3 regions of the Paenibacillus sp. FSL R7-0198 genome follow, and region 3 is predicted to be linked to each of the others. Evidence: predicted binding sites of a transcription regulator. Region 3 holds the regulator's gene; each other region holds the start of a gene.

Region 1 (11,111 bases), 5.4 Mb from region 3:
CTACCGCTTTAATGGCTTGGTTCAGTGCTCCCGCTCCAATTGCCTGCAGTTCAGCATTTCCACGTTCACGAAGAACCCCTGCAAGAGCGCCGGCTACAGAATTAGGATTGGACTTTGCTGAAACTTTTAATACATCCATGGTAAGTACCTCCCTGGGAATGTTGAAAGTTTGTTTCCACTTACTAGATGTTATTCGCGGGAGGCAAAAAAATTCCTTCTTTTTAGACGGGTTTCCCTGCAAAATGGGACAATACCCCTATTCCATGCGCCACTCGTCCTCCGTCAGACGAATTTTTTCGATGCGTGTTGCCGCGCCTGTGGCTTCATCAATTTCAACAAAAACACCATGGAAGTGCCATTTGCCATCATCCACAACAAAACGTACAGGTAGCTGGGTGTAGAACTTACGCAACACAGCCTCACGCTCCATACCCAATATGCCGTCACGAGGTCCTACCATGCCTGCATCCGTCAAGTAAGCTGTTCCTCCAGGCAAAATCCGATCATCGTTACTCTGTACATGTGTATGTGTACCTACAACGAGAGACGCACGTCCATCCAGATGCCATCCCATGGCAATCTTTTCTGACGTCGCTTCAGCATGCATATCGACCAGAATACATTTATGGTCTTGGCGTAGCTCGTCTACAATCTCATCAACCACACGGAATGGACAATCCAGAGCAGGCAGGAACGTTCTTCCTTGAAGATTGACAATCGCTAGCTCTTTCCCTTCACCTTTGACAACCGTGTATCCTCGTCCTGGTGTACCTGGTGGAAAGTTTGCTGGACGAATCATGCGGGGCTCATCATCTATAAAATCAAAAATATCCTTATTGTCCCAAGTATGATTACCAAGTGTAATACCATGTACACCCCAGTTGAAAAACTCATTCGCGATTGCACCGGTAATGCCGCGACCTGCTGCCGCATTTTCACCATTCACAATCACCACATGTGGCTTATACTTCGATTTCAGGTACGGTAAATTTTCCTTTAATGCCTTACGTCCCACGTTACCTACAATGTCACCAATAAACAAAACTTTCATTGATTACTGCCTCCTCAATTCCTGCAAAGTCCTCTTGCTTAAAATGTTGAACCTTTGCAGGACTATCTCATGTTCCATGATGTGTAGTTGCCATTTAACAGGCTATCAACAGGAAAAGTGGCCCACTACTGCGGCCACTTTTCCGTAATGCTCTATTTTGCGTATTCAACCGCACGGGTTTCCCGGATGACGGTGACTTTGATGTGACCCGGATAGTCGAGTTCATTCTCAATCATCTTCGTGATGTCACGGGCTAAGCGGAAGGCTTCAGCATCATCGATCTTCTCAGGCTGTACCATAACGCGAACTTCGCGTCCGGCCTGAATGGCGTACGATTTCTCGACACCTTCGAAGGATTCTGAGATTTCTTCCAGCTTCTCCAGTCGTTTGATATACGTTTCCAGCGTTTCGCGGCGTGCGCCTGGTCTTGCTGCGGATAGCGCATCTGCTGCGCCAACCAACATGGCAATGACCGAAGTCGCTTCGCAATCTCCGTGATGGGACGCGATACTGTTGATTACAACCGGATGTTCTTTGTATTTCTTCGCCAGTTCCACGCCAATTTCGACGTGTGATCCTTCCACTTCGTGATCCAGCGCTTTACCGATGTCATGCAATAGACCTGCACGTCTTGCCAGAGTTACGTCTTCTCCGAGTTCGCCAGCCATCAGTCCAGCCAGATAAGCGACTTCCATGGAATGTTTCAAGACGTTCTGACCGTAACTTGTACGGAACTTCAACCGGCCCAAAATTTTGATCAGATCCGGATGCAGACCATGCACGCCCACTTCAAAGGTAGCTTGCTCACCGTATTCACGGATGCGCTCATCCACTTCTTTGCGGGATTTCTCAACCATCTCTTCAATCCGTGCCGGGTGAATACGTCCATCAGCCACCAGTTTCTCCAGGGCAGTACGGGCGATCTCACGGCGAATCGGGTCAAAGCCCGACAGAATAACAGCTTCTGGCGTATCATCGATAATGAGGTCAATCCCTGTAAGGGTTTCAAGCGCACGGATGTTACGTCCTTCACGACCGATAATCCGGCCTTTCATTTCTTCATTTGGCAGGGTAACAACAGATACCGTTGTTTCCGCTACGTGGTCAGCCGCACAACGTTGGATGGCGAGTGTAATAATCTCGCGGGACTTTTTGTCCGCTTCTTCCTTCGCTTGTTGTTCAATGTCCTTGATCATTTGAGCCGTCTCATGACGAACTTCCTGTTCTACGTTGGACAGTATGATACTGCGTGCGTCTTCCATGGTGAGGTTGGATATACGTTCCAACTCTGTCACCTGGTTTTTGTAAATCATTTCGATCTGCTGCTGAGTCTCATCAATTCGTTTCTCTTTGTTAGCCACTTGCTCTTCTTTACGTTCGAGTGATTCCAATTTTTTATCCAGCGACTCTTCTTTTTGCAACAATCGTCTTTCTTGTCGTTGAATTTCATTCCGACGTTCACGAGTGTCTTTTTCAGCTTCAGCGCGAATGCGATGGATTTCATCCTTCGCCTCCAGCACCGTTTCTTTCTTCAGTGCTTCTGCCTCTTTCTTCGCGTTCTCCACGATTTGTACGGCAGCTTGTTCCGCACTAGAGATTTTAGCCTCTGCAAGAGATTTGCGAATAAAATATCCTACTCCGAACCCAATGAATAGCGCGGCTGCAACGAGAGCGATCGTGATTGCAATTTCCATACTGTTCACCTCCTCGTTGGTTCCTCCAAGGCATTCCTTGGGTCAATTTGCAGTTTTCAAACCTTACATATGTTTGGGAATAACGAATACTCACGGCGATCCCCCGCCGATTTTCATTTCACATGTACATGTTTCCACGTACTATTCACTGTTTCCAGCGAACCCATAATTAAGAATGGTATAAATCTTAAGAAACCGAAACCGCTTTTTTGGAAGGAAAAAGGGTTGTCCATTTCTTACAGACTCATGTCCATTTTAGTATTTGACGAAAGAAATTGTCAAGAGAATGCAGTATAGAGACTGTAGTCTGCTAATCCCATAACAACGCTTCGTCATCTTCAGGGCCCCCAGCCTCATCTTCTTCAATTAAACAATTCACGACACGGCGCACCATATCCATTGAAAAACCACGTCTCATTAGGAAGGGAAGCGTTTTATTTTTCTTCTCTTTAACGTCCCCTTTGACCTGATTCCATTTTTTGCGTCCGGCACTCAAGGCAGTCTCAAATTCCGCATCTGTACTAATACCTTCTAGTGCCTCAACAATGAGATCATTGGCAATGCCCTTTTGACGCAGCTCTTGCCTTATCCACAGTTTTCCCTTCCGCTTGCCCTCCATACGCTGTCTTGTCCATTCCTTTGCAAATAGATCGTCATCCACTAACTTCTCCCGTTCAAGTCGATCCAGCGTCTCTTCAATTAATGGTGCAGCAAACTCCTTCTGACGAAGTTTCTGACTTAATTCATGGCGTGTACGCGGCTTATGTTCCAAAAAGCGCAGAGACTGTGAATACGTACGCTGTCGCTCATCAGCTACAACAATTTCTTCAAGGTCCTTCTTCATAAACGTATTGCCTTGAGTCATCCTGTATTTAATCATCACATCTTCAAGAACCGTAATGGAGTGGATGCCAAAAGTGATTCGATAACGAGCTTGCCTGCTCTTCGTTCGTTCTACACGTGTAATAATAAGTTCTTCGTTATCCGGAAATTGGGATAGGCCGTCCTCTTCTGCTTCTTCATATAAATCCTCGTCATGTTGATCCATTCAGGTCTCCCCTTTCATAACATTTTCATTCTGATTACGCCAAGCACATCTTCACATAAGACAGAGAACACCAATACAAAAGGCCGGGGACTCTGCCCGGCCTTTACTCCACAGTTAGCGTGCCAACAGCCCCTGTCCATTGGGACAGGGGCTGTTGGACAGCATGAGCACTCCCCAACTACAATCCATTATCCAGATTGATCCAAGCTCAATCAGATAAGTTTACGGAGTCCAGTGGGAAACACCCTCAGGGCCCTCCCTACAAGGGAGGATTTGAGAGATTACTCGTTGATTTCAAACAATTCTTGTTCTTCTTCTGCTTCTTTTTGTTGCTCTTCACTAGTTGGCGCAGGGACTGCGGTAGTCAAGTTACTAGCTACCCGAATTTTTTGTTCAATGATTTCAGCAATATCTTTATGCTCTTTCATGAACTGCTTCGCGTTCTCACGGCCTTGTCCTAAACGCTCGCCTTCGTAGGAGTACCATGCACCACTTTTATTAACGATGTCCAGCTCTGTACCAATGTCAATGATACTGCCTTCTCTCGAAATACCCTCGCCATACATGATATCCACTTCCGCTTGTTTAAACGGAGGTGCCACTTTGTTTTTCACAACTTTAATACGAGTACGGTTACCAATCATGTCATTGCCTGATTTGATACTCTCAATACGACGCACATCCAGACGTACTGTGGAATAAAACTTCAGAGCACGACCACCAGGTGTTGTTTCCGGGTTACCAAACATAACGCCGACTTTCTCACGAAGCTGGTTAATGAAGATTGCGATTGTTTTGGATTTGCTGATTGCACCAGACAATTTACGCAGCGCCTGAGACATCAAACGCGCTTGCAAACCAACGTGTGAATCTCCCATTTCGCCTTCAATCTCTGCTTTTGGAACCAATGCGGCTACAGAGTCAATAACGACGATATCTACTGCACCACTGCGTACAAGAGCTTCTGCAATTTCCAGCCCTTGCTCACCCGTATCTGGCTGAGATAGAAGCAATTCGTCAATGTTAACGCCCAATTTGCTTGCATATTGAGGATCAAGAGCATGCTCGGCATCGATAAATGCTGCTTGTCCACCAACACGTTGTACTTCGGCAATCGCATGCAATGCGACAGTTGTTTTACCTGAGGATTCAGGTCCATATATTTCAACAATACGGCCTTTAGGCAAGCCGCCTGTTCCTAATGCAATATCCAAAGCCAAGGAACCACTGGGAATAATTTCCACATTCATATGAGTGGACTCACCCAGTTTCATGATGGATCCTTTACCAAATTGCTTCTCTATTTGACGGAGCGCCATATCAAGCGCGGCACGACGGTCTGACAATAAGCTCACACCCTTTACTGTTTATAAGATAATGATACCTTGTTTTAACACGTTTGCCAAGCTTTTTTTCGAACATACATTCGTTTTTTTTGTAAAGGCCGAGGCGCCTCTTCCTCAAGGAAACTTTCCATTAAACAGAAAAAAGAACCGTAAACAAGGCTGTAAAGCCTAATTCTACGGTTCTTCCGTCTTCCTTAATTATACTTGCTTGGAACTGTAAATGCAATCGAAGCGATTAACTAATCAATCCATCGCCACAAGTTTTTGCCATAAGCGATAGAGAATCGCTTTGGCTGAACGAATGCGAACAGTCTCGCGATTACCATTAATACGCAGCTCATGAATCTCCGTCTCTTTTCCACGTTCAGCAAGAGCGATGAAGACAAGTCCGGGTGGTTTACGTTCCGAATATCCCGGTCCAGCTACACCGGTAACAGCCAGGCCAAAATCAGCATCGCCAATCATACGGATCTGTTCAGCAAGCACTTTTGCAACCTCAGGACTTACCGCCCCTGGTGCATCTTCACCTTCCAGATAATCATGAGGCACATTCAGCAACTTTTCTTTAATTTCATTGGAGTAACAAACAATTCCACCTTTGAGCATTGACGCACTTCCGGGTACAGAGGTCAGACTTTGCATGACAAGCCCTCCTGTACAGCTCTCAGCAGCGCTGAGCGTCAACCCCATGTCAGACATCATGGTAACAATCGTGTACTCTATAGGCACATCCTCGTTCGCGTAGAGATGTTCTGTCAAACGCTCCCGAATCTGAACCTCCATCGCATCCAGCTTCAGCTTCGCCTCTCCCTCACTCGCAGCCTTCGTGGAGACACGTACCGTAACTTCGCCTTCGCTCGCGTAAGGAGCAATCGTAGGGTCTGTCTGCGCGTCAATCAGATCCAATAGTCGATCTTCCAAAGCAGATTCACCAATACCTGCGAATTTGAGCATTCGGGAATAGATTGGCATCTCTTCTGTGAGCACATGCTGGAACAGCCAAGGCTTGACTTCCTGTTCAAACATTGGAATCAACTCTTTAGGTGGTCCAGGCATTACAACATAATATTTGTCATTGTCAGAAATCGCATTTCCTGCCGCAAGTCCTGTTTCGTTGGCCAGAGGTGTTCCGCCATCAATAACGATCGCCTGACGTCGGTTATTCTCTGTCATATCCACATTACGATCTCTGAAAAAGCTCTCAATTTTGTCCATTGCCATTCGATCTGTATGCAGTTTCCGGTTAAGAACAGCTGCGAGCGCATCCTTGGTCAGATCATCTTGGGTAGGTCCGATGCCACCGGAAAACAAAATAACGTCTGCACGGCCCTGCGCAATGCGTATAGCTTCACTAAGACGGTTCAGGTTATCCCCAACCACCGTTTGGAAATATACATCGATCCCCATCGCAGCCAATTCACGGGATAGGTATCTGGCATTGGTATTGACGATTTGTCCAAGCAGTAGCTCTGTGCCAACTGCAATGATTTCTGCCTTCATTGAGCATCCTCCTGTACACGTGGTGAGTGATCAAAGGGCAATAGGATAATCTCCTATTGCCCCTGACCCAATGCTTCCTTCATGATTACCCATTTAAGAACAAACCATTATGCTTTTGTTAAATGAAGCAAATTTTTGTTTTTGATAAAGTAATCGATACCCGACCAGATGGTAATAAGCGCTGCTGCCCATACCGCGATAATATCGACGTGAATACCCGTGTATGAAAACGGGAAATTGTTCAACAGCAACAGCACAATCGCCACAATCTGCACTACAGTCTTCAGCTTGCCCCAAGCACTAGCGGCAACAACCGAACCATCCAGCAATGCAATTTGACGCAAGCCGGTAACTGCGAATTCACGACTAATAATAACAACTGCAATCCAGGAATCCAGCTTGCCCATCTCCACAAGCGAGATCAAAACTGCAGTAACCAGCAGCTTGTCTGCGAGCGGATCAAGCAGTTTCCCCAGATTGGTAACCATGTTATTTTTCCGCGCAAGGTATCCGTCAATTCCATCTGTGCTTGCGGCGATGATAAAAATAACAGCAGCAATCAGTTGATTATACGGAAGCGAAAAACTTCCAAGCTGCAACGGCTCTGGATAAAATGGAAAATCCACGAGCAGGAACACCATCAAAAAAGGGATTAAGCAAATTCGTGCAAGCGTAATCCGGTTGGGTAAATTCACAAGACGCCCTCCCTCATATCCTCCATTACTCCAAACAATCATCATAATCCCGTTATCATCATCCGGAACATGAAATGTACAGTTTCAATGTCAATCCGTATTAACATGATCCCACTATGTAGAAACGCAAAAAATAAAGTCAACCGCTCAAAAGCAAAACCGCTTTAAACGTTCCGGTGACTTCCAGAAGATGTACTGCTTTTCACAAAGTCAGCAAACGATGAGGACTGGACTTGATGCATGACTGCCAGCAATGCACACTTAGTATAATATACGCCCAATACCGTGTCAAAAAACACTTTTGCTACAAAAAGGCCATATTACTTGAAATTTGTATATTGCAAATCCAGAGGCAGGTTAGCACCATTTAGCAACTGCATAACTGCTTGCAAATCATTTTTACTCTTACCAGTTACCCGGAGTTGGTCTCCCTGAATCTGGCTCTTCACCTTCATCTTGGAATCCCGAATCAGGATATTGATTTTCTTGGCGATGTCCTGATCAATCCCCTGTTTAAAATTCAAACGCTGGCGGACTGTACCAGAAGACGCCGGCTCTACTTTGGCATAATCAATGTTTTTCAATGGTAGACCACGCTTCGCCATTTTGGATTGCAGCACGTCAATGACAGCCTTGAGTTTGGTCTCATCATCAGATACGATCGTTAACGCATCCTTATCCAGTTTCAGGCTGCTCTTGCTGCCCTTGAAGTCATAACGAGTGCCAATTTCCTTCTCGGTTTGTGTAACGGCATTTGTCAGTTCTTGCAAGTCCATTTTGGACACGATATCAAATGAATTTTCTGAGCTCAAACCAGTCACCCTTTCAGTTAATCGTATGTTCTGTAACATTATAGAGGATACCTTAAGCAAAAGTCTAATTTCAAGCTGTTTTACACAAAGAAAAAAGCATTTTTGGCTTCCACTTGAAGTGGCTGCCAAAAATGCTTGCTGGTCCAGCTTCCAACCTAATAGCGGCTGCGGTTGGGCTGTCTGAACATATCGAGCACACCCAAAAGCACATGTGCAAGTCCAAAACCCAATATTCCGTAACCCCAAGCACTTGGAGTCAGGTAATAACCCAGGAGGCTGACAATGATCCCTAAACCTGTTACGATCCAGCTGACTGTCACAGCCATCCACCTCACTTCACCAAAAGTTAACTGCAAGTTAAGACACGGTTATTGTCTCCTGCAGTTGACCCGGTTATTCGTTCCCCGTGGTACCCCCTGTACCGTCCGTTGATCCATTTTCAACACCTGTAGAAGAAGTAGTAGTACTACTACTGTCTTCACCAAGCTTCAAACGGATCCGATTGGTCGCCTTGCCATCCGTTACAACTTGCCCGCCAACCTCAATCGTGGTCGCTGCAGCGTAACCGGACTTAATATACATGCCTGCACTATCCAACTCAAAGGTATAGCTGTCACCTTCGGCTGTGTTACCATACTCCAACTTCTCTCCACTGGAGTTTTCGCCTTTGTACACTTCCAGCCAGCTATGACCTGTTGCTTTGATCGTAACCGTTACAGGTTGCCCTGCACTACCGTTAACTTTAAAGTTCGTAATATTTCCTGATTTCCCATCTTCCGCAACAGTCACATTAGACGGTGAATTGTCAGTTGGTTCTTCCTCAGTTTCATCCGTCTGTCCGTCCGTTTGGCCATCAGTTTGACCATCCGTCTGTCCTTCCGTGTCTGTACCGCCGCCGTTACCGCCAGCTTCGCCCTCACCAGTACCGTCAGTACCTGAATCTGTCGCAGGCGGATTAGATGCCTGTCCGTTGTCGGCAGGTTGATCCGGTTTATCCTCAGGCTGTTGTTGACTGTCCGTAATTTTGACCTGATCAAGCCCCGGATTATCTGATTCATCACCATTGTTATACACCACGTATACATACAACAGTACTACGATCAAAACAGGGAATGTCCACATCAGCGCGACAGACATCCACCGATTACTACGCTCAACCGGACGGCTGGAACGCTTCTGTATAACCGGTTCCATCGTTGCTTCCGCCTCTTCTGCGGGTACGTCTTTTTTGTGTCCCTCCAGCAGCTCATCAGGGTTCAGTCCCACGGTCTCCGCATAGGTTTTGATGAAAGCACGCACATAGAAGCTACCCGGCAGCACTTTATAGTCTCCTGCTTCTATGGCCTCCAGATACCTCTTGCGAATTTTTGTCATTTCCTGTACATCGTCAAGACTCATCCCTTTTTGCAGCCGGGCCTCCCTTAACTGCTGACCCAGTTCAGACATGCCATCTCCTCCTTATGTTTATCTCTTGAGTTGTTGCTAATCTATTTCATGATTCCGTACGGTTCCTTACAATTCGTCGGTGTAGCTAGCCGTAAACGTATCATAAATAATTTCTTCATTCGGATTGTTGCGAAGTTCAATAATAATATCAAAATCATTAAAATCATATTCGGATTCCTGTACAAAAATATCCGGATGTTCAATAACTTTGGTGCTAGGCATGGTCATAATATCCTGCAACAGGTTGTAATGCCGCTCACTGGAGCGTATCGTGCTAACAATACCGTCGATAATGAACACATTGTTCGGGTTCAATTCGTCTTCGGACATTTGACTCCTTATCGTCTGACGGAGAAGTGTGGAGGAAACAAACGTCCATCGCTTCATTGCACATACGCTACCCGCAATAATGGATTCCGTTTTGCCAACACGAGGCATTCCGCGCAAACCGATGACCTGATTACCTTCCCTCTTAAATACTTCACCCAAAAAGTCCACAAGTAACCCAAGTTCATCTCGTGTGAAACGAAATGTCTTGCGATCATCCGAGTCACGGTCAATGTATCTGCCATGACGCACGGCCAAAATATCCACCAATTTAGGTTGCCGCAAAGCCGAGACGGTGATGCTGTTTACTTTGCCAAGCATTTCACCAAGCAAACGGATTTTTTCATCATCATCCGATTCAAGCAGCATGCCTCGAGTTTTGCCTTCAACACCGTTAATGGTCAATATATTCACTTCAAGCATCCCCAGCATAGAGGCAATATCGCCTAACAGACCGGGTCTGTTCTTATGTATTTTATATTCCATGTACCATTGTTTAGATTCCATTTCAACACCCCGTAATGCATTATTCCACATTATTCGACAGCAACAGAACGTGTCCACTGGACAACAATCTGAGACATCTTCTAAAAATGGGTCACGTTAATGATATATAAAATGAAAATGAATTACAAGAACAGCTCTGTAATCCGTTTGTAATCATTAGAGAAAAGCCCCCTTGCGGGAGCTCTTCATCTGTAATCTTATGCGTTTTGTTTGGCCAATTTGACCATCAGGCACGCAATCGTACGACGCTCATCTGCATCGCCGACATCCCATAACTCTTTCAATGCCCGGTTGGAATGGTTCGCCGGATCGACTTTCTCATCGAGGAAATCGCCGATTTCATACGCAAGTTTGTTGATGGTTTCTTCACTCATCCCCATCTTCTCTGCTTGCAGTACGCGGTCACCCAGGAACTTCTTCCATGTGTCAAAACTGGAGAGCACTGTTTTTTCTGTTGACATGATAAATCCTCCTTAGATGACGCATGAGATTTAAAATCAACAGTTGTAATATGTGCTTTCGAGACATTTTATATACGAGCAATTTGAAAATAATCTAGAGACGGTTGCTTCCAGGCAATCTTCACCTGTTTCGTCTACAACCAGTCAAGTTTTCTTGCTGTTTTACGTTAACCAACCGCCATTCGGACTGATAATCTGCCCATTGATATAACCCGATTCAGGGA
Region 2 (11,111 bases), 770 kb from region 3:
CTCCGCCGCTGCGGGAGGATTCACCGAATCATACACATCCCCGGCCATCAATATGGCATCCGCCTGCTGCTCATCCGCCAGTCTGACGAGTTCATCAACGAAATCTTCCTGTTCACGCAGTCGGCTTCGTCCCTCCAGCGTTTTTCCCAAATGCCAGTCCCCTGTATGCAAAATACGCATCTTCCGTTCCACCCCTCTCCCATATGAAATCCATGGTTTTAAATTCCGATCCAGCTCTTTTATAATTCCACTGCATGTCCACCATCAAAAAAGTACAGCCATTTCCGGGCAACTTTCCGACCTAATATATCTTCGATAGCCCGTCCATATAGATCCAGCTGGAAGCTATAATTTTTGGTGAGTTCATCCAAACCACCACGATGCTCCAACACACGATCCGTCTTGTAATCGAGCAAGACAAGCTCACCGTCCACCTCATACAGACAATCGATAATCCCCTGTACAAGCACGGTTTCATCTTCAATTGATGCTTGCAGTTTGCTATCTTCATTTATCTTAATCATATCTGAGTTCGCTGCCCGTTCATGTAACCACTCCGCAGGGGACTGATGTGCTGGAAGTCCATACACAAACGGAATCTCCCGTTTCACCCAAGCTGCACGCAACAGCTCTTTCCCTGGTTCTGTATCGAAAAATCCGACCAGCTCTTCCGGTTCGATAACCTCCGCATGATGGGACAGCAAAATCTGGAGCTCCACCAATCGCTGAATGGTCTGCTCAATAAGTTGTGAATCAATGGCTGTTCCATCTATAGGAAGATGCTGCATCAACGTATGATACACGTTCCCCCGTTCTGCTCCTGTCAGTTGTTTCTCTCTCATAAACTTGGGACGACGCAGATGCAATTTGAAAGACGTACCCGCAGATCCCGCATCCGGAACGTTCACCGTACCGTTTGAATCTAACCTTGATCCAGTCTCATGCTCGTTCAATTCACTGGATATGCCACGTAGTACATGGCTTGCTTCATCTTTGGTGTGATTGATTCCTGGCATGTTGTAATCCAATAATGCCTCGGACTGCTCTCCCAGTTCCTCCATGACCTCTACGGACTGGATATCCTGCATCGCAAGTAACGTTTTCAACTCCGTGACAGATGTACTGGCTGCCACTTGAGTTGCAGCTTCATAGGGATATGTCCACGAAAGCCGTTGATCAACTTCGCGAATCAGGCGTGTCTCTTCTTCTTGAAGGGCTACTGTATCTGTACCTGCATCTTCAATGTTTTGGTTAGCCGTATCTTGTACACTCTTCATCAGCTCTTCTACGGTTGAGGATGGTACCAACTTCACAGGCTGAACCGCTTGTAGTGCAGCAAGTCGTTCTTTCCGCACCTCAGTCATCCCGTCTTCTTCTCCGAGTGTCTGATCCACCACATGATCACGGGATACCTGATCGGCGGAAATAATAGAAATCTCCCATCGTGATTGATCATCTGCAAGACAGGTTGAGAACGAATCATTGCTTCCAGCAAGTTCACGCAGCACAGCCGCATCTGGATGTCTCATCAGGGATGGTCCAATCCAGTCCAGGTAGCTCCGTCCTGCAGCAAGCAGATAGTCTGGCAATGCCAATTCAGGGCTGTCCTTGACCTGAGACCACGCCAGCGCTTTTTTCGCGGCATCTTTTACGGTACCCAGCAGAATCATTTTCTCTTTGGGGCGGGTCAATGCAACGTACAACACACGCATCTCTTCAGCAAGCAGTTCAAATTGCGCACGACGACGAATCGCCAGATTGGCTAATGTAGGATAGGCAACCCGGTTCTCACGATCCACAAACCTCGGACCAAATCCCAGTTCCTTATGCATTAGAAACGGTGCGTTCAGATCCTGTTGATTAAACATCTTGGATATGCCACCAACAAAGACAATCGGAAACTCCAAACCCTTACTCCGGTGAATCGTCATGATACGTACGGCGTTGTCCTGCTCACCAGAACTACCTGCTACAGTCCCGAGGTCTCCCCCGTTTTCCCGCAATCTTGAGACATAGGTCAGGAAACGGAACAAACCGCGATTTGCAGTTGATTCCTCATATTGTCGTGCGCGATCATACAATGCCTTAAGATTACTTTGACGTTGCAGTCCTCCAGGAAGACCTCCAACCCAGTCCAAATACCCGGTTTCCCGATACATACGCCAGATCAGTTCACTTAGACTGCCTTGTCTTGCCTCAAGTCTCCACTGCTGCAATTGACGCATAAAGCGAATTAACTTTTGCTGTAACTCCGAGCCTGAGATCTCCGTTATGCCCAAATCCTCACTTGCATGTCCCGCAACACCAGCATCTTGCAATCCATCTGTATGCAATGTAGGCACATCGGATTCATAGACATCATCCAGGATCTCTGCCTCGACTGAAGCTGCTGTCTCCCGCTGTCCCAGTTCCATCTCTGACCAGGCTTCCGGCCACTGTAACTGGACGATATTGGTATCAGGATGATTATCCTGCCGGGATTGTTGTACGGCATGAGTGGAGGAATCGCCCCATTCTCCAACAGCCGATATAACTGCATCGTAGAATGACTGTCTTTTGTCACCGAGCCGAATCTGTGCCAGTTCTTCTTCATCCAGTCCGACAATCGGGGAACGAAGCACGGAAGCGAGCGGAATATCCTGCCTTGGATTATCAACAAGCTGAAGCAGAGACATCATGATTTCCACTTCTGTAGCCTGAAAATAACCCTTGCTCTGTTCTCCTCCAGCAGGAATTCCCTGCTGTCTGAATTCCTCAATCATGAGCGGAGCCCACATCAAGGTCGAACGCAGCAAGATGACCATATCACCGTAACGTGCCGGACGCATGGTTTGCAGGGCTTTATCATAGACATGGAGAGCAGGTTTCTCCGTATCCCCAACCATCTCACGAATACGCCTTGCGATCGCCCGTGCTTCCAACTGGGCTGTTTCAAGTTCGGCACTCTCCAGTTCTGCGGAGACCGATACATCCCCATTCTCATCCGTACTCTCTGTCAGATCAGGACCACCACCCTGACGATCAATCAACATGAGTTCAGGTGTATACGCCTCATCACCAAGCGTTTCTGACGGGAACGTAGCCCCATATGCTAGTTGAGCTCGTTCATCGTAAGCAATCTCTGCCACACCTTCGTTCATGAGTTGCCGGAATATCATATTGACCGAATGCACGACTTCTGCTCGACTGCGGAAATTCCGCGCAAGATCAATACGTTGACCTGTACGATGCAGACGATCTTCCAAATTTCCGTCCTCACGTGTGCTCGCTCCATATTGACGATACTTGTTCATAAACAGACCTGGCTCAGCCAACCGGAAACGGTAGATACTCTGTTTGACATCACCGACCATGAATCGGTTACCCGGGTTTTCTCTGGAGATCAGCTTGACGATATCTTCTTGAACCGTATTGGTGTCCTGATATTCATCAAGCAACACTTCATCAAATCGCGAACGGTACTCCATAGCCGCATCGGAAGGCATCGACAATTCAGGCGTTGAATCCTCATGTCGTAAAATGTGAAGACAGTAATGCTCCAGATCACTGAAGTCAACTTGCCCACGTTCCTGTTTGGCCTGTCGATAACGTTCTCCAAATGTACTAATCAACCTTGACAACTCCTGCATGAGTGGTGCCGCCTGCTCCAGCTCCTGCCAGAACGAAAACGCAGTTCTTCCGAACAGTGAGCCTTTCAGGTCGGTAACTGCCTTTTTCGCAGCCTCCCGAAGTTCCTTCACCTGATCCTGTAAAGCCGGGTCCGTCTGATCTTTTTTGCAGGGTTTCAGTTTGCCAAATGCAGCGGGTTGAAACACTTCAGGCAACCTCTCCCATGGCATAACCTGGACCGCAGACAATAGCTCTTCTACCATCACCAGGTCTTCTTTTAACGTATCTGCATAAGGTGCCGGACCTTCAGGCTGCATGGAAATATGGATGCCTTGACGAAGCAGTCCTGCTGCACCACTTAAAGCAAGAGCCGCATCACGCAAAATACTCTGAACCCATGCTGAATGTCCAAGCGCCTCTACACTTTCCACCTGAAAAGCGGATGCCATCTCAAAGAGCCAATGATCCGGCCAGGAATGACTGCGGGAGAAATCATATAATCGTTGCACCAGTCGATGCATGGCATCATCGTTTCGTTCTCCACTGAACCAGTCCACCAATTCGCGGAATGTACTCCCTTCATCTTCTTCGCCGTACTTTTCCTCAAAGAGTTCTTCGAGCAGTTCCTGTCGCATGATTTCCGCTTCGTTTTCATTCAGGATACGGAAAGCCGGGTTCAACGGAATTTGCTGATAGTACCGCCGAATGACTTCCATACAGAATGAATGCAATGTTGTGATAGATGCTCGCCCAAGCAACGACAGCTGCTTACGCAGATGCTCTTCTCCAGGCTGTTCTTCAAGCGCACGTTCCAACGCTTCCCGAATCCGTTGTTTCATCTCGGCGGCGGCGGCTTTGGTAAACGTAGCTACAAGCAAACGATCCACACTGTATCCTTGGGAGGGATCTGCGATCTTGCGAATAATTCGTTCAACCAGTACGGCTGTCTTGCCTGATCCCGCCGCTGCGGCAACAAGGATGTCTTCTCCGCTTTCCGAGATGGCACTCCACTGATCATCACTCCAGAAGCTACCCTCCGGTTTTGGCATATTCGTCATGATGTTTCCCCTCCCTTGGTGTGAGATAACATATCCCAGATTTGCTGTTTGCCCGGTTTGGACAACAGGTTGTATTCATTTCCTTCTATATTCTCATCAAACTGACAAACAGGCTTATACGGACAGAACGTGCACGCCACTTCCTGCTGAATACGATAAGGCTCAATGGCCACATCTCCATCCGTAATCCGGGTACCAATCTCACGGATATTACTGCGGACTGAAGCAAGCAGCGTATCCCATTGCTCTGGCGTAGCTACAGCGGCGCTGCTATAAAAGCTTCCGTCCGCCTTAAGAGCAACTGGAATAATAGCTGAATACCCCTTATCCAGGGTGTTGTCCATTTGAGCAATTGCGTCCCGGTCCGCCAGCAGCAAACCTTTCATTTTGAACCGTTTCAGCAGTTCTTGTCCTGCCTGCTCTGATGTCATGCCGTTTGCGGATTGCAACAGCGGGTTATGCACATGAAAATACAACGTTCCTCCCGGCATCGCCGTTTCCCCAAGCCATTCTTCGGCAGCACTAAGCAGCACCTCCAGATAGGTGAGCATTTGCAATGACAGACCGTAGTACACTTCATGTAACTTGAGGTCCGTCTGGCTTGATTTATAGTCAATGACACGCAGGAGCAGACCATTCTCTCCTTCTGCCACATCCACACGGTCAATACGACCCACGATCTCCATCACACAGCCGTTCTCCAGTTCAAAACGGAGTGGGGGCAGCGGTTTATCCGGTCCAAAATCAAGCTCCAGCCCAATCGGTTCAAAACTTCCACGTCTGGACTGTTCCCCGAGAATAACGGATGCCCGGCTAACAATGTCCTTCAATTTGCGGAAAATATAACCATATCGCTTGGTGCTGAGCAAAATCTCCCCTTGCAGCTGTGGTGCAATCTGCTCCACGGTTTGCTCGGCTTCCTGGCGGCATTGGTCTGGAGTCAAGCTGCCCCAACTACGATTTTCTTCACGCAACCGCATAGCCAGCTGGCTTAGTGCAGCATGAAAAAGTTGTCCGATATCAGGAGCCTGCAAGCGGTACAATTGCCGTTCTTTGAGGCGCAGCCCGTGTGAAGCAAAATGGGAGAACGGACAAGCAACGAACCGTTCCATTCGCGAGACACTCGTCCTTACCTCTGTGCCATACAGTCTGCGACTGGTGGCTGTCCGTAGTGGCAATGCCCGATTACGATAAAAAATCGATCCCATCAACCGCTCCAGGTGAGGTCTGCTTGTCTCCCGAGATACATGCCAATTGTAGACCGCCCACCACATTTCAGGGATGTCTTCTCCACGGCGCCATTTGCGCAATTGTCCAATGAGCGTAGACAGACTCTGACCTGGATGGGTGACATAGGACCAATGCGCTTCTTCCGAGTTCGCAACCGGTGGTTGAGCGAGCAACGGCTGTTCTTGTAAACCAAACATTTTCCGTACATGGCGGACAATCTCGGAAGGAAGAAGTGTTTTCCCCTCATCATCAGCAACCGGGTAACTCAGCCACAACTGGCTGCTTGCCGCTGTAAGTGCCGTATAGATTAGAAAACGTTCATCCAGCATCTGCCTTGTTGCACCTGGTCCAAGCGCCACACCTCTTTCCGTCAGCAACGATCTTTCCAGCTCTGTTAATACACCATCATCCTGAGGTACGGCGGGTAATTCACCATCAACGGCACCAAGGATAAATACATATTTGATGTCCTGAAGACGTGTACGATCCATCGAACCAACCAATACCTGATCCAGTGCTGGTGGTACCAGACCCAGTTTCAGTTCGGTCAATCCGGTCTCAATCATCCCGGCAAACAGCGTGATATCCAGCCGTTCATTCCCCATCATATCGACCATCTGATCCAATAAATCCAGCACAGCTCCCCACATCTGCCGATGTTCTCTCGACCGTTCGGGGTCACCTTGTGCCTTAGCTTCAGCAGACATATTCTCCAGCTTCCATGCGATCTCAGCATCTTCCAGCAGTCTGTATAGTGCCTCACACTGGGCTTTGGCTGTCTTTGCCTTTTTCATTCGCTTCTCAAAAACACCCAAGGAATCTGTAATGACCGTTCGGCAGCTCTCCATTAAAGAAAGCATCTGGTCCCGTCCTCGACTACGGCCATCCTGACCGTTGTCTTCCAGCGACAGGCTTGGTACATACTTCCATGGTTTGCCGTCAGTCCAGCGATACCCGTGAATACCACAAGCCAGCACATAATTCTCAAGCTGGTCCATATCTTCACGAGTGATGGAACCATCACGTGGAAGCAGCAGATCCGTTTTGACACAGCGAAATACATCCTCGTAACGCCAGTGACGCCGAACAATATCCAGTGCAGAACGGATAAACTCAGATAATGGATGATGAAGTTCATTTCTTCTGCGGTCCAGAAAGACGGGTACGTCATAATCCCTGAATAGAGGTTCAGCTATATCAGCGTAGGTATCCAACTGACGAACAAGTACCGCCATGTCCCTATAACGCGCACCTTCGTTTTGCGCTAGACGCCGCATCTCACGCAGTGCTCCCTCCATCTCAGCTCGTCGGTTCTCCGCTGCAACCAGTCGGATTCCGGAATCAAGGCCCTCACTTTTCCAACGAATTCGGCGGTCGAAACCAGCCTCCAGATGAGCAAGTCCCGGACGATCCTTGTATCTCGGTGGAATCTCCGAATCTAGCACGGTTATATCGCTCGGTACATCCAGTTCGTCAGCCATCCCTTTGAGACGCGCGTAGGCACTTGCCGTAGGATAAAACAGTTCCAGTTCTCCAGGCAGTGCGCCGTGATCATAAGGGCGATCGAGTGTCAGTGCAATCGTCACGGAAGAGGACTGCAACATTAGCCGACCGATCACACTCATCTCCTGTGGCGTGAATCCCTGAAAACCATCAATCCAGATCTGGGCATCCTGCAGCAATGCACTTTCCGACAAACGATCTGTCAGCTCGGTCAACGTATCTTCATCATCAATATATAAATTGGTCAGTTCCTGTTCATAGTCACGATATATCAGATTCAAGTCATGCAACTTGTCCTCCAGAATTGGCGAAGTGGACGAGATATTCCCTCCAGACAGCCCTTCTTCCAGCAATGATGGATCAACTTCATAACGTTTAAATTCACTATATAAATCATTTAATTCGCCTATAAAACCCAGCTGGCTGCCGGATGCACCAAACAGCTTCAATTCTTCCTTACGGCGCTGGATGACTTTGTAAAGCAGCATTTTTTTTCCTTCGGCTCCGATCGGAATACGAGCAGAACCACCTGCTTCTTGCATTACACGATAGGCTAAACGGCGAAAGCCGAGCACTTCTGCACGCATGGTACCTTTAATTGCTCCAGAAGACACCAATGCCTGCTCTGTTCGAAAAGAACTCTGTTCGGGAACGAGTAAAATTAAAGGTTTACCTTGCGGCTCCTTTTGAAGCAGGGATGTAATTTCCCGGGTAATCAGCGAGCTTTTACCGCTGCCTGCCCGGCCAATAACAAAACGAACGGACATGTCTAATCCTCCAAACCACACGTACAAGATTTTAATTCCCAGTATAACATATCTGACTTGGTTCGGAACATACGTTTGCCACTATTCGGTAAAACCGGAGATCATCTCCGTTAACACGGCAAAAAGCCCGCAGCTGTTCACACTGGGGACTTTTGACCGAAAGTATCATTTATTTAAAACTCACTTTACCTCACGAGAGATCAAAAAAAAAATGAAACAGACTCTTCTAATTCTTTTTACTGCGTACTTCGAAAATAGCAAATTTCAGGTAATGTCCTTCATCCACGCCCAAAATTTGCGGGTGATCCTTACCGGCTGCTTTCCAGTCGATCAAACGAAGCACTTTGCCTGCATCTTCCGCTGCATCGGCAATCGTATCTAGGAAGAGATCTGGACGCATGTGATACGAACAGCTGGCTGTTACCAAATATCCGCCCTCATTAACCAGTTTCATTCCTTGCAGGTTGATATCTTTATATCCACGGCATGCACCTTTAACTGCTGATTTCGTTTTGGCAAATGCAGGAGGATCGAGGATGACGACATCAAATGTTTTACCGCCAGCTGCCAGCGCTTTGGATGTATCCACTTTCTGTTCGCCTGCACGTGCACGTGCGGTACGTTCATCCAGTCCTTTCACTTGTTCACGCAAGTACTGGAATGCATCAGCAACTACAAATTCGACCCGGTCGGTGAAACCGTTCAGCTCCACATTTGTTCGTGCACTCTCAATGGCATGCTCCGAAATATCAAGACAAGTCACTTTTTTGGCTCCATACTTGCAAGCATTTAACGTGAAGCTGCCTGTGTGTGAGAAGCACTCCAGTACAGTGGCACCATCCCAATAAGGGAATGTAACTACCTTACCGCTTTTATTCATAGGCAAGAGCTGCTCTGTGCCGTCCTGCTCAGTCGTTTGGAGTGTAATTCCACTCTTGTAGCCCCAACCCTTCATGAGCGGTTCGATCGCTGCACGATTCTCACGTTGGTCGAAGAAGTAACCTGTCTTCTGTCCTTCTACGATGTCCACTTTAATGAGTAGTCCATTCTCTGTAACGGTGACATGTCGCGGGCAATCTCCGTACAGTGGACCTTTGGTCTGCTCCAAACCTTCCAGTTCACGAATCGAGACATCGCTGCGCTCATATATGCCTTCTGGCTGCATTACTTCAATGAGTGCCTGTACGATGGCTTCACGGCAACGATCCATGCCAAGTGTAAGCAACTGTACAACGAGGATACTGCCGAATCGATCAACGATCAATCCTGGCAGAAAATCAGCTTCCCCATAAACGAGACGGTACGCCTCGCCATCCTGGATAAAACGTTCCCGATGACGCAAGCAATCACGGAAACGTGCTGCAAAGAACGCCGTATCCATCTGTTCGGACTCCAAGGGTTGATAAGCTACAACCCTTACCGTGATCTGGGATGCGGGATTGTAATATCCTGTCGCCAGATAGCGACCTTGATGATTCAATACATTGACCAGATCTCCCGGCTCCGGGTTTCCATCAACAGAGGCAATTTCATTGTTAAATATCCATGGATGTGCATGTTCAAGCCGCTTTTTGCGACTGCGTTCGAGTGTAACTGATGGCAAGGTAGATCCACTTCTTTCATAGTTAGTTGAAAAGATAGGTTTGGTGCGGCGCGTAGGTGGCGTTTCGGTTACGAATCGATCTTCCGATCGCTGTTGTCTCCAGATTTTTTTGATTCCCTTTTTTAAAGGGAAAATCCGGAGGCAAAGGCGCACGCTTCGCTTCTTCAGATTCGATTTCGTCCCCTCCACTACGTTTGCACGAATCACCGTATCTTTCGAATTGGGGTGCAGCAATTGAGAGCAATCGGCGCTAAGGTGTTACTTTGAGCGCTGTATGAGTGGCGTTCCGGGTTCGAATCGATCTTTCGATCGCTGTTGTCTCCAGATTTTTTTTAATCCCCTTTCTTAAAAGGGAAAATCCGGAGACAAAGGCGAGCGCTTCGCTTCTTAAGATTCGATTTTGTCCCCTCCACTACGTTTGCACGAATCACCGTATCTTTCGAATTAGGGGACGGAAATTAGGTCGCTTCCCTCTGAATTCCTTTAGGCTTGTCATGGTTGTCTTTTCTTACTCATAGGATGAGTTAAGGAACCGGACGGAAGGAATGATATTTCTATGTTTAGAGATGTGATATTGCCCCTACTCTATGGGCTTATTATCTTTTTTGGTGGCATGAAGCTGATGGAGACGGCCTTGCAGCGCATGGCAGGGCCCATGTTGGCAGGTTGGCTCAATCGCGCCACCTCTGCTCCATGGAAAGGCATGGCCTTCAGTGCAGGTGCAACGGCCTTGTTACAGAGCAGTACTGCGGTCACCGTGCTCACCATTGGACTGGCTAATGCCAGATTAATTACCTATGGACGCACACTCGGCATCATCCTCGGTACCAACATCGGGACATGTCTGACGACGGAGCTGGTGGGATTACAGATCGGACGTGCTTCCCTGCCGCTGCTTGTCCTGTCGCTTACGGGCTGGGCCATGTTTGTTGTCCTTGGTGAACGCAATCTGGCCGCTCCTGAACGCACGCGCCGGACACTGTTTAACATCCAGTACAGCTTCCTCGCAGCTGCGGGATTTGCACTTGTTATGACAGGCATTCAGGTAATGCAATCCATTGCCTTACCCTTGCGGAGCATGGGCGTATTTCAATGGTTTCTCGACCGCTCGGCCGACAGCTTGTGGTGGGGCTTCCTGGCAGGTGCCTGTCTGACAGCGCTCATTCACAGCAGCGCAGCTGTCATTAGCATGGCGATTACGCTCGCAGCCACAGGGGTACTGCCTGTGGAGATCGGCATCGCCATTGTGATCGGGTCCAACGTGGGGACCTGCATCACTGCCGTGATCGCTGCCGCGGGCGGAGCATCCGCAGGCAAATTTGTCGCAGCCTCCCATGTTGT
Region 3 (11,111 bases):
GGACAAGCTATCAAAGGAAGTGCGTTTGCTGCTGCGATGTTTGCTGAATCCGGATTTGTAACCAAACCCGCCTGGAATGAAGCTCGCACAGATCTGATCCAGGCTGTTAAGTTTAGCTCTGCCGAGCATCTGATCGCCTTCGTGCAGGGAATTCAGCGTGCAGCAGCTGTGGATAGCCATGTGGTTCCTGAACCGTGGGATATGCCTGGTTATGAGCACCCTGTCATTATGGCGGCAGGTACGTTCATTCAGGGTGGAAGTCTGGAATTATCAGCCGACGCGCCTATTCGGGAGCCGTATATCGGGTATATGCAAGGCGGATTAACGTACTCTCATGTCAAATATGGCGTTTTGATGGCGTTACAGACTATGAAAGATCGTAAATTATTGTGAGTTTATCTAACACGTCATTGACACTTGGTAATAACTAAATGTACAATAGGGTGAAGAATAGATGACTGGAAGGTTGATGAACATGGGTGATGAAATCCGCAGAAATATGGCCTTATTCCCAATTGGTATTGTAATGAAACTTACGGATCTATCTGCACGTCAGATTCGTTACTATGAGCAGCACAGCTTGATCGTTCCTGCGAGAACGTCAGGTAATCAACGGTTATTCTCTTTTAATGACGTAGAGAGATTGCTAGAGATCAAGGCTTTGATTGAAAAAGGAGTTAACATCGCGGGCATCAAACAAGTGATGAATCCTGTTTCAAAAGAATCCGAGGAAGCTACAGTGATCACGCCAGATACTGAAGTTAAACGCAGAGAGCTGTCCGATACGCAGTTGCACCGCTTGCTGAAGCAGCAGCTTGTATCAGGTAAGAGACCAGGACAAGTATCTCTCATTCAGGGAGAGCTTTCCCGATTCTTTAATAAAAACTAAATTCGCATAACTTGGCGAGTGAGGGGAAAACATGCACTTTTGGTGTGAGACTCCTTGACCCGTGGAACTTTCTAATGTACAAATATAACAGGCAAGCCAAATACGCAGATAAGAAAGGGAGAGGTTATAGTGAGTTATACAAAAGAAGACATTCTCCGCATTTCGAAAGAAGAAAACGTACGATTCATTCGATTGCAATTTACTGATTTGCTTGGAGCTATCAAAAATGTTGAGATTCCTGTGAGTCAGTTGACTAAGGCTCTGGATAACAAAATGATGTTCGATGGATCTTCCATTGAAGGTTATGTACGTATTGAAGAGTCCGACATGTACCTCTATCCAGATCTAGATTCTTGGCTTATTTTCCCATGGGTTGCAGAGAACCGTGTTGCACGTCTGATTTGCGACGTATATCTTCCGGATGGTAATCCGTTCCCAGGAGATCCACGTGGCATCTTGAAACGAAACCTGCAGGAAGCCCAAGATATGGGATTCACTTCCTTTAACGTTGGTCCTGAACCCGAGTTCTTCTTGTTCAAAACAGACGAAAAAGGAAACCCAACTAACGAACTGAATGACCAAGGTGGTTATTTCGACCTTGCGCCTACGGATCTTGGTGAAAACTGTCGTCGTGACATCGTTATCACACTTGAAGAAATGGGCTTTGAGATCGAAGCTTCTCACCATGAGGTAGCTCCAGGTCAGCATGAGATCGACTTTAAATATGCTGATGCTCTGAAAGCAGCTGACCAGATCCAAACGTTCAAACTCGTTGTTAAAACGATTGCACGTCAGCATGGTTTACATGCTACATTCATGCCGAAACCGCTGTTTGGTATGAACGGATCCGGTATGCACTGTAACCAATCCTTGTTCAAAGGCAATGAGAACGCATTTGTTGATGAGTCGGACGAGTTGGGTCTGAGCAAAACTGCTCGTCACTTCATGGCTGGAACTCTGAAGCACGCACGTGCGTTTGCAGCAATTACTAACCCAACTGTGAACTCATACAAACGTCTTGTACCAGGTTATGAAGCGCCTTGTTATGTAGCATGGTCTGCTAGTAACCGTAGCCCAATGATTCGTATTCCAGCTTCCCGTGGTCTGAGTACACGTGTTGAGGTTCGTAACCCGGATCCGGCTGCTAACCCTTACCTGGCTTTGTCTGTTCTGTTGAAAGCAGGTCTGGACGGAATCAAACGTGAGCTTTCCTTACCAGCTCCAATTGACCGTAACATCTATATCATGTCAGAAGAAGAGCGTGTGGAAGAAGGCATTCCTAGCTTGCCAGCTGACCTGAAAGAAGCATTGAATGAATTGATCCGCAGCGAAGTCATCTGTGACGCTCTCGGCGACCACGCCTTGGCTCATTTCTATGAGCTGAAAGAAATTGAGTGGGATATGTATAGAACACAAGTCCACCAATGGGAACGCGATCAATATATTACGTTGTACTAATAGCTCAATCCCTTGGCGCTCTAGCGCTGAGGGGTTTTTCTTTTTGTGGGCAAGTACCTATATATTTAAAGAAAAATCAAAGTGCCCACAAAATCCCCCAAATGTCCCCTGAATTATTCTTCATCATCCCACATAATATTTCCGTCTGTAACCAAGCTTACATATAACTAACAAAATACATTCGTTTACCGATAGATAATCGTAAAACTCTCTTCTCATCATTGAAAGAGGAGTTTTTTTGTATGGTAACTAAACTCTCTATGAACTTTAACACTTCATGTTAGTAATAAAGCAAGATCATTTTCATCATTTATCTAGTAACCTATGAAAAAGAAACTGAAAATAAAATTCTTTCTACAGTGCATCAAACTGGCGGAGGCAAAAGATCTAAATCAAGCCTCCTTAGAAATTCTAATAGCCACGACATAGTAGCAAGTACTATCATTCATTCTTTCAAAATTCCAACCATCGTCCAATATATACAAATGGATGTTTCATTTGTATGTTGAAAGTTTCATATAGAAGAGGTATACTTTAATTAAATTTTGAGCAATTTAATTTTAAATAATTAATTGGAGATGTTAATATGGATCAAGCAAAACAACTAGTGACAGAACAACGTACATTTTTTTATACAGGACAAACTAAAAATATCGAGTATCGGATTAATGCGCTTCAACAGCTTAGAAAAGGAATTGAAAAGTATCAGCAACGGATTCAAGATGCACTTCGGGCAGATTTGAACAAATCAGAGGCGGAAGCTTACGGTTCAGAGATTCGTATTGTTTTGGGTGAACTGGATTTTGCATTAGAACACCTGCAGGAATGGGCTTCACCTAAACAAGTCCCAACCAATCCGGCTATGCCGGATGGGGTGAGCACCATTTACCCTGAACCATACGGAGTGGCGCTTATTATTGCACCTTGGAACTATCCTTTCCAATTGGCCTTCGGTCCACTGATTGGAGCAATTGCAGCCGGTAACTGTGCAGTTATCAAGCCTTCTGAATTAACACCAGCCGTATCTCGTCTAACGTATGATCTGATTCAGGAGATCTTCCCTCAGGAGTATATCGCCGTTATGGAAGGGGAAGTCGAGGCCAGCACAGCATTGTTGAAAGAGAAGTTTGATTATATTTTCTTCACAGGAAGCACAGGTGTTGGTCGCATTGTTATGAAGGCAGCTGCGGAGCACTTGACTCCTGTAACTCTTGAGTTGGGCGGTAAAAGTCCTGCTATTGTCCATAGTGATGCAGATCTGAAGCTGGTGGCTCAGCGTATTGTTCGTGGTAAGTTCCTGAATGCAGGGCAAACCTGCGTTGCTCCGGATTACTTGCTTGTGCATGAACAAGTTCATGATGAATTGATCAATCTGATTGGCGCAAAGATCAAAGATAAATTTGGAGATGATGTGTTACAGAACACTGATTTCCCGCATATTGTCAATGCTCGTAACTTTGATCGGTTATCGAAATTCCTCACAGATGGCAAAACGCTGATAGGTGGACGATCTGTACGTGAGCAGTTGCTGATTGAGCCAACTGTACTTGGAGATGTGAACTGGGAATCAGCTGTAATGCAAGAAGAGATCTTCGGTCCGATTCTTCCTGTATTTACGTACAGTGACTTGAACACTATGCTGGATGAGATTGTTCGTCGGCCAAAACCATTGGCGTTATATCTCTTCACACAGGATGAGCAACTGCAAGATCAGGTTCTGAATCAAGTATCCTTCGGTGGGGGATGTATTAATGACACACTTTCGCATATGACATCACACTATCTCCCGTTTGGTGGTGTAGGAGAGAGCGGTATGGGCTCATATCACGGGCAACAGAGCTTTGATGTGTTCTCGCATCACAAGAGTGTTCTGAAACGCAGTGAATAATGAGCCGCTAAAATAACATAAACATGAAAAAAAGAGGTTGTCCTGTTCATCAGGACAACCTCTTTCGTATTTCATTACATCTAGTTTTGTTGCTCATGTTAAATATTAATGAATATCTCGGAAAAGGCCAATGACTTTACCCAGAATACTAACGTGTTTCAAACGTAAAGGTTCGAAGGTCGCATTCTCCGGTTGAAGGCGAATGTGATCTTTCTCTTTATAGAACGTTTTCACTGTAGCTTCATCGTCTTCAGTCATTGCAACAACGATATCACCGTTATCAGCAGTTTGCTGTTGACGGACAATAACGTAATCTCCGTTAACGATTCCAGCTTCCACCATACTATCTCCGACTACCGAAAGCATAAACACTTTCTGTTCGCCTACATAATGTGTCGGAAGAGGGAAATAGTCTTCAATGTTCTCGGTTGCAGTGATTGGAACCCCGGCTGTAACCTTACCAACGACAGGAATACGTGCAACGCTATGAGCAAATTGATGAGAATGCTCAGATTCTTCCTGGCTCAAAAGCTCAATGGCTCTTGGCTTGGTAGGGTCGCGTCGGATCAAACCTTTTTTCTCCAAACGATCCAAATGTCCATGTACTGTTGAGCTGGAAGCCAGTCCAACAGCTTCACCAATTTCCCGTACGGAAGGAGGATACCCCTTCAACCGGACTTCATTTCGTATAAACTCCAGAATAGCCTGCTGCCTGCTGGATATCTTCGACATACCGTATCAACCCCATTTTAGTAACGTTTGGGAAAATTATAACATAGAACCTCCGTTCGTACAAACATAAGTTCTAAATAAAATGGCATTAAATCAGTATTTTTTAACTTTTAGAACCGAATTTGTCCAAAAGGCAGAGCATAATACTGCAAATACTTTGCAAATGCTTTGCAAAAGAACTTCATTAAGATATTTCTCCTTCAAAAAAGAAGCGAACAATTGTTCTAAAAATATATTGAACAAAACAAGTGTTCGTGTTATATTGATTTCAACAGATAGGAACAAACGTTTGGAGGCGGGTATTTAATGAGATATTCTACTTATCAAAGCATTTATGAACCAATGAATTCGGAACTGGTGAAGTCTAACATAGGGAACTACAAGAAGGTTTTAGCACGTTTCAAGATTTCTTCATGGATGTTAAAGGTAGCCATTACTTCTTTGATTATATTTATTGGATGCAGCACTGTTTTAACTGTATTTGCTGGCAATGAGAATGATGTTCTACCTGGAGGAAAGATAGCCGTTTCACAAGGGGAAACATTATGGAGTATTTCTTTGGAACATAAACCGACGAATATGGATACACGTATTTATATAGAAGCAATTAAGAAAGTGAATCAACTTCATACAACTTCCATCCAAGTGGGACAAGTACTAGCTCTACCGCAATTTGCAGAATAAAATGCACATCAATGAGTGTTAACGCGTGTCAGCTTGACAAGCTGCCTTTATCATGGCAAAGTTAATATGACTTTGTATTTTTGGAGGGGACAAGCTTGGATATAGATAGTCTGGTAGCACGCATTAACGAATTGGCTCGTAAGCAAAAGTCCACTGGATTGTCGGAGGAAGAACTTGCTGAACGTGCCGAGCTAAGAGAGATTTATTTGAGTAATATTCGCAGCAATTTCAGACAACAACTGGATACCATTGAGATTGTTGATGATGAGAATGACAAAGGCCACCAAGGCAAACTCAAACACTAACGAAACCTAATGATATCATTATGATATTTAGGTTTCTTCCTGTTATTTTGAGTGTGCAATTTATAGGGGGAAATGTTGGTTTGCAATTATGTAAGCCGATACAAAGACACATAAGGGGGATTCTCATGTCGCGTTCGTTCGAGAGAACGGTTAAGAAAAATTCCAAGCAGTTAAATCAGCAACGCAAAAAAAGTGGTCAACCAATCACAGGTACACCAGGTGAAGAAGTCTTTAAGGGACGCAGTTTGTTGTTCCCAATATTTTTGATTGGTCTCGCCTTTTTGTATCTGTTTATGAGCACGTTCCTTGTGCAAGCTCCAATGACAACTTGGGACTGGGTGACCATGCTGCTTTATGTATTTTTGGCAGTCATCTTCATGCTTCGTCGTCCATACATCAAGATTAGCAGTAATCGGATTATAACGACGAAGGGTAATCGTGAACGTTCAATCGGGGTTGACGATATTGTCAAATTCAGAATTGAACCAGGTACAGTTGTTATCGAACATAACAGTCGCGGGAAAAGATGGGTGTTTACCAAGTTATTGAACCGTTACGATACAGATGCGATTGCAGAACGTTTGCTGAAGTTTGCAAAAGCACACCAGATCACCGTGGAAACCGTCGAAAAGTAATTATTGCATAAAGGGGTAGATGATCGGAATGGCATTAAAAGCGATTTTGTTCGACCTAGATGATACTTTATTATGGGATGAGCGTAGTGTTCGAGAAGCTTTTCATGAGACTTGTCTAATCGCAGCGAAAGAGACTGGGGTCAAACCAGAAGAACTTGAAGAAGCTGTTCGTAATGAGGCACGTGGACTGTATGAATCATATGAAACCTTTCCTTTTACCAAAATGATTGGAATCAATCCGTTTGAAGGCCTTTGGGCTAACTTTACTGGTGGGGATCAACCTGAGTTCCGTCAGTTGGAACAGCTTGCTCCAGTTTACCGTAAAGAATCCTGGCGTCGTGGCTTGTTGAAGTTGGGTATAGATCGGGAAGATCTTGCTGAACAACTGGCCGCACAGTTTGGAGTAGAACGGAGATCCAGACCACATGTATACGAAGAAACGATGGATACCTTGCGCCAGTTACAAGGAAAGTACAAACTTTTGTTGTTAACGAACGGTTGTCCTGCTTTGCAACAAGAGAAGTTGGATGGTGTACCTGAATTGACTCCTTTCTTTGATGAGATTATTATCTCGGGTAACTTCGGAAAAGGAAAACCAGATCCGTCGATATTTGAACATGCTTTGAATAAACTGGGTGTTAAACCCGAAGAGAGCATGATGGTTGGAGACAAGTTAACGACTGATATTCGTGGTGCTTTATCATCTGGTATCCAATCCGTATGGATTAACCGTGAGCATAAGACCAACAATGAAACGTATGCGCCAGACCATGAAATAACGCATTTATCGGAATTAAATCAGCTTATTGCTAATTTCTAAGCAGATCAGCTATAACATCTTTCCTCAGCACCCTGAAACATTGGAAGCTTCAATGAACGATGATGTCGTTCTTGAAGTTACCAATGTTTTTTTATTTGAGCTTGTTGACTGAATTACCTTGTTAAAAGAGATCTCCATTTTTTTTACTAAAAGTTATTGAAATTAGGGGGAAGCTGGATTAGAATATAACTAACATACTAGTATGACTAGTATTTAGATTGTCCTAAAGGAATTTCTTTTTGACTTACTTCATTAAAATGGAAGCAGGGAGTTATTGCTAATTATTTTATATTGATTGTAAGCGCTTAATATTTTGAAAAAGCTTCTTTTGATTTGGAGATCACACCACTTAGTAAGTGCTAATTAATGATGTGAAGCACCTTGGATTGTGTGATTCTACATAATACATCAAATTGATATCGCTTACATTTGGTAATTGTCTATTTCGTAGTGGGGGTGAAGTTGAAGGATTGGTTGTCTTCTACAAGAGGAGAAACGATGGGAGTTGTACATGAATTACTCTTACTTATCAAGTCCTGGATCGGAGTGAAAACACATGGAGTCGGAAACCGCTAAAACAACGTTAACCATGACATCTTTACGTAAAGAGAGCAGATTACGAACGGCAGCAACATTGTTCCGCAAAGACTGGCAGTTGTATTCACTATTAATCCTTCCCATCATCTATCTACTTATCTTTAAATATGGGCCGATGATAGGTAATGTGATTGCGTTCAGACGTTTTGTTCCAGGGGGAAGTATATTTGGAGAAACGTGGGTTGGATTAAGATACTTCAAAATGTTCATTGAGGACCCTACCTTCTGGAGAGTATTTGGTAATACGCTGATGTTAGGCGGACTTGCGTTGCTCTTTACATTCCCGGTTCCAATCATTTTTGCCTTGATGCTTAACGAAGTGAAGAGTAAACGATTCAAAAAGTTTGTACAAACCGCGTCTTATCTGCCTCATTTTCTGTCCATCGTTATCGTTGCGGGTATGATCCTGCAGCTGACAGCAGTGAATGGTTCCATTAATGGACTGGTGGCTTTCTTCACCGGAGATAATATTCCTTTTATGCAGCGGGCTGAGTGGTTCAGAACAATCTATATCACTTCTGAGGTATGGCAGGGTATGGGTTGGGGAGCGATTCTGTATCTGGCTGCACTGACAACCATTGATGATTCTTTGTATGAAGCTGCGCGTATTGATGGTGCCAATCGATGGAAGCAAACGATTCATGTAACGATACCAGGGATCTTGCCCACGATTGTGACGTTATTGATTTTGAACATGGGTAATTTCCTGGCTGTTGGATTTGAAAAAATCTTACTCTTGTACAATCCGCTGATCTACGAGACATCTGATGTGATCTCCACTTACCTGTATCGGGTCGGACTGGAATCCAGTAACTTCAGTTATGCTACCGCAATTGGCTTGTTCGAATCGCTGATCGGTCTGATTCTGGTGTTCTCCGTAAATGCCATCTCACGCAGACTGACACAAAGAAGCTTATGGTAAAGGAGGAGCATCATGCAGGAATCCAGATCTTACAAGGTATTTAAAGTATTCAATGTTATCTTTCTACTGTTCGTGGTATTTATAACGCTCTATCCATTTTTAAATGTCGTGGCACAATCCTTCAGCAGTGAGTCCTATATTAATTCGGGTAAGGTTAGTTTGTTCCCAAGAGGATTCAATGTGGAGACATACAAAACCATCTCACGTGACAGCATGTTCTGGACGAATTATAAAAATACGATTATCTACACTGTAGTAGGTACGTTAATCTCAATGTTCATGACGACCATTTTCGCATATGCCCTATCCAAAAAGAGGTTGATGGGTCGCAAGTTTCTGACGATGTTTGCCGTATTCACCATGTTCTTCAGTGGTGGATTGATTCCAAACTATGTGTTGATTAATTCCCTTGGGTTCAACAACACCATGTGGGCACTTGTTGTTCCTGGCGCAATTAGCATATACAACATGCTGATCATGAAGTCATTTTTTGAAAATATGCCTGAAGAACTGGAGGAAGCTGCCTCCATTGACGGTTTGAACACATACGGGATTTTGTTACGCATTATATTGCCGCTTAGTAAAGCAGTTATGGCAACCATGGTGCTGTTCTACGCAGTAGGTCATTGGAATTCCTGGTTCCCAGCCTTTCTGTATTTGGACAAAAAAGAACTGTTCCCGGTCACCATTTATTTGCGCAATATGATTGCAGGAGCGACAAGCGGGGCGTCTGCCGGTGCAACCTCAGCTGATAACCTGACACAGATTGCTGCCAATATTAAGTCAGTAACGATGGTATTAACCATCTTGCCGATACTCACCATCTATCCATTTGTCCAAAGATACTTTGTAACCGGTATCATGTTAGGGTCTGTTAAACAGTAATACGTAGCAGTTCTATGGCAAAGTCAACCTAAACCAAATTCAGGGGGATAACCTAAATGAATCAAAAGCCACGTAAGTTTGTTGGTAAAATGGTGTTGGCATCAATGATGACCGTTGTTCTGGCAGCATGTAGCAGCGGTACCGGAGCTGGAGGTGACGTCACAGAAGTTCAAACCAAGGCAGCGATGGAGACGTACAATGTAGGGGATACATTCAAGGCGACTGAGCCATTTAATCTCTCCATACTATATAGTGATCAACCTAGTTATCCGTATAAAAAAGACTGGTTACTTTTTAATAAAATTACCGAACTGACGGGTGTTACGCTTGAGCCAACGATTGTACCGATGAGTGATTACCCTCAGAAGAGATCTCTGTTGATTAGCTCCGGTGATGCACCTCTGGTTATTCCTAAAACGTACCCTGGTGAAGAGTCTGCATTTGTGTCCTCCGGTGCGATTTTGCCAATTAGCGATTATATCGATTTGATGCCGAACTTCAAGGATAAAGTGGAAAAATGGGGTTTGGAAGATGAACTTGAAGGACTTCGACAGGAAGATGGGAAGTACTATGTACTCCCGGGTCTGCATGAAGAAGTATGGCCAGATTACACACTACTCGTAAGAACGGATGTTTTTGAAGAAAATAACATCTCGATTCCAACCACATGGGACGAATTGTATGATGCAGCCAAAAAACTAAAAGAGATTTACCCGGATTCCATTCCGTTTTCGGACCGATTCCAATTTAATAGTACGTTGAACATCGCTGCTACTGGCTTTGGTACCAAGGCTGGATGGGGTTTTGGTAACGGATTGACGTATAAGGAAGATCAGGATGAATTTGTGTACACGGCTACAACACCAGAATATAAAGAGATGCTAACGTATTTTAACAAGTTGGTATCCGAAGGGCTGCTCGACAAGGAGAGCTTTACACAGGATGATGATCAGGCTGTACAGAAATTTGTATCCGGCAAATCATTCATGATTAATGGTAATTCCCAAACGGTGGTGCTGCACCGAAATGATATGAACAAAACGCTGGGAGAAGGTAAATACTCAGTTGCAAAGATTACAGTACCTGGTGGACCAAAAGGGCAATTAATGTCCGGCTCCAGACTTGAAAACGGTGTTATGATCTCCGGGAAAATTCAAAAAAGCGAAAACTTCAAAGCTATTATGCAATTTATTGATTGGTTATACTACAGCGATGAGGGTCAAGAGTTTGCCAAATGGGGCGTTGAAGGCGAAACATTTACCAAAGAGGGCGGAAAACGTAAATTGGTAGAAGACG

What was found. The regulator LexA, encoded in region 3, represses DNA repair genes until DNA is damaged. The targets are predictions, from matches to a motif close to CGAACATATGTTCG.
Region 1: the regulator LexA is predicted to act here: its motif matches at 5,209-5,222, upstream of recA (recombinase RecA).
Region 2: the regulator LexA is predicted to act here: its motif matches at 8,232-8,245, upstream of addB (helicase-exonuclease AddAB subunit AddB).

What each region holds. Positions count from the first base shown of each region.
Region 1 is NZ_JBBOCB010000001.1:6,219,703-6,230,813, reverse strand. Features, by position in the region: gene MKY87_RS27385 (stage V sporulation protein S) at 1-139, opposite strand, end outside; gene MKY87_RS27380 (TIGR00282 family metallophosphoesterase) at 257-1,051, opposite strand; gene rny (ribonuclease Y) at 1,204-2,745, opposite strand; gene MKY87_RS27370 (regulatory protein RecX) at 3,056-3,793, opposite strand; gene recA (recombinase RecA) at 4,075-5,139, opposite strand; gene MKY87_RS27360 (competence/damage-inducible protein A) at 5,383-6,639, opposite strand; gene pgsA (CDP-diacylglycerol--glycerol-3-phosphate 3-phosphatidyltransferase) at 6,747-7,334, opposite strand; gene MKY87_RS27350 (YajQ family cyclic di-GMP-binding protein) at 7,655-8,146, opposite strand; gene MKY87_RS27345 (hypothetical protein) at 8,302-8,472, opposite strand; gene MKY87_RS27340 (helix-turn-helix domain-containing protein) at 8,540-9,592, opposite strand; gene MKY87_RS27335 (DUF3388 domain-containing protein) at 9,659-10,426, opposite strand; gene MKY87_RS27330 (DUF3243 domain-containing protein) at 10,624-10,887, opposite strand; gene ymfI (elongation factor P 5-aminopentanone reductase) at 11,050-11,111, opposite strand, start outside.
Region 2 is NZ_JBBOCB010000001.1:1,567,656-1,578,766, forward strand. Features, by position in the region: gene MKY87_RS06720 (exonuclease SbcCD subunit D) at 1-180, opposite strand, end outside; gene addA (helicase-exonuclease AddAB subunit AddA) at 240-4,667, opposite strand; gene addB (helicase-exonuclease AddAB subunit AddB) at 4,664-8,167, opposite strand; gene MKY87_RS06735 (class I SAM-dependent rRNA methyltransferase) at 8,394-9,770, opposite strand; gene MKY87_RS06740 (Na/Pi cotransporter family protein) at 10,327-11,111, shown strand, end outside.
Region 3 is NZ_JBBOCB010000001.1:798,743-809,853, reverse strand. Features, by position in the region: gene MKY87_RS03340 (methionine gamma-lyase family protein) at 1-393, shown strand, start outside; gene MKY87_RS03335 (MerR family transcriptional regulator) at 476-889, shown strand; gene glnA (type I glutamate--ammonia ligase) at 1,019-2,347, shown strand; gene MKY87_RS03325 (aldehyde dehydrogenase) at 2,934-4,235, shown strand; gene lexA (transcriptional repressor LexA) at 4,341-4,967, opposite strand; gene MKY87_RS03315 (LysM peptidoglycan-binding domain-containing protein) at 5,274-5,651, shown strand; gene MKY87_RS03310 (DUF896 domain-containing protein) at 5,747-5,956, shown strand; gene MKY87_RS03305 (hypothetical protein) at 6,082-6,591, shown strand; gene MKY87_RS03300 (HAD family hydrolase) at 6,620-7,411, shown strand; gene MKY87_RS03295 (ABC transporter permease) at 8,001-8,930, shown strand; gene MKY87_RS03290 (carbohydrate ABC transporter permease) at 8,943-9,815, shown strand; gene MKY87_RS03285 (ABC transporter substrate-binding protein) at 9,872-11,111, shown strand, end outside.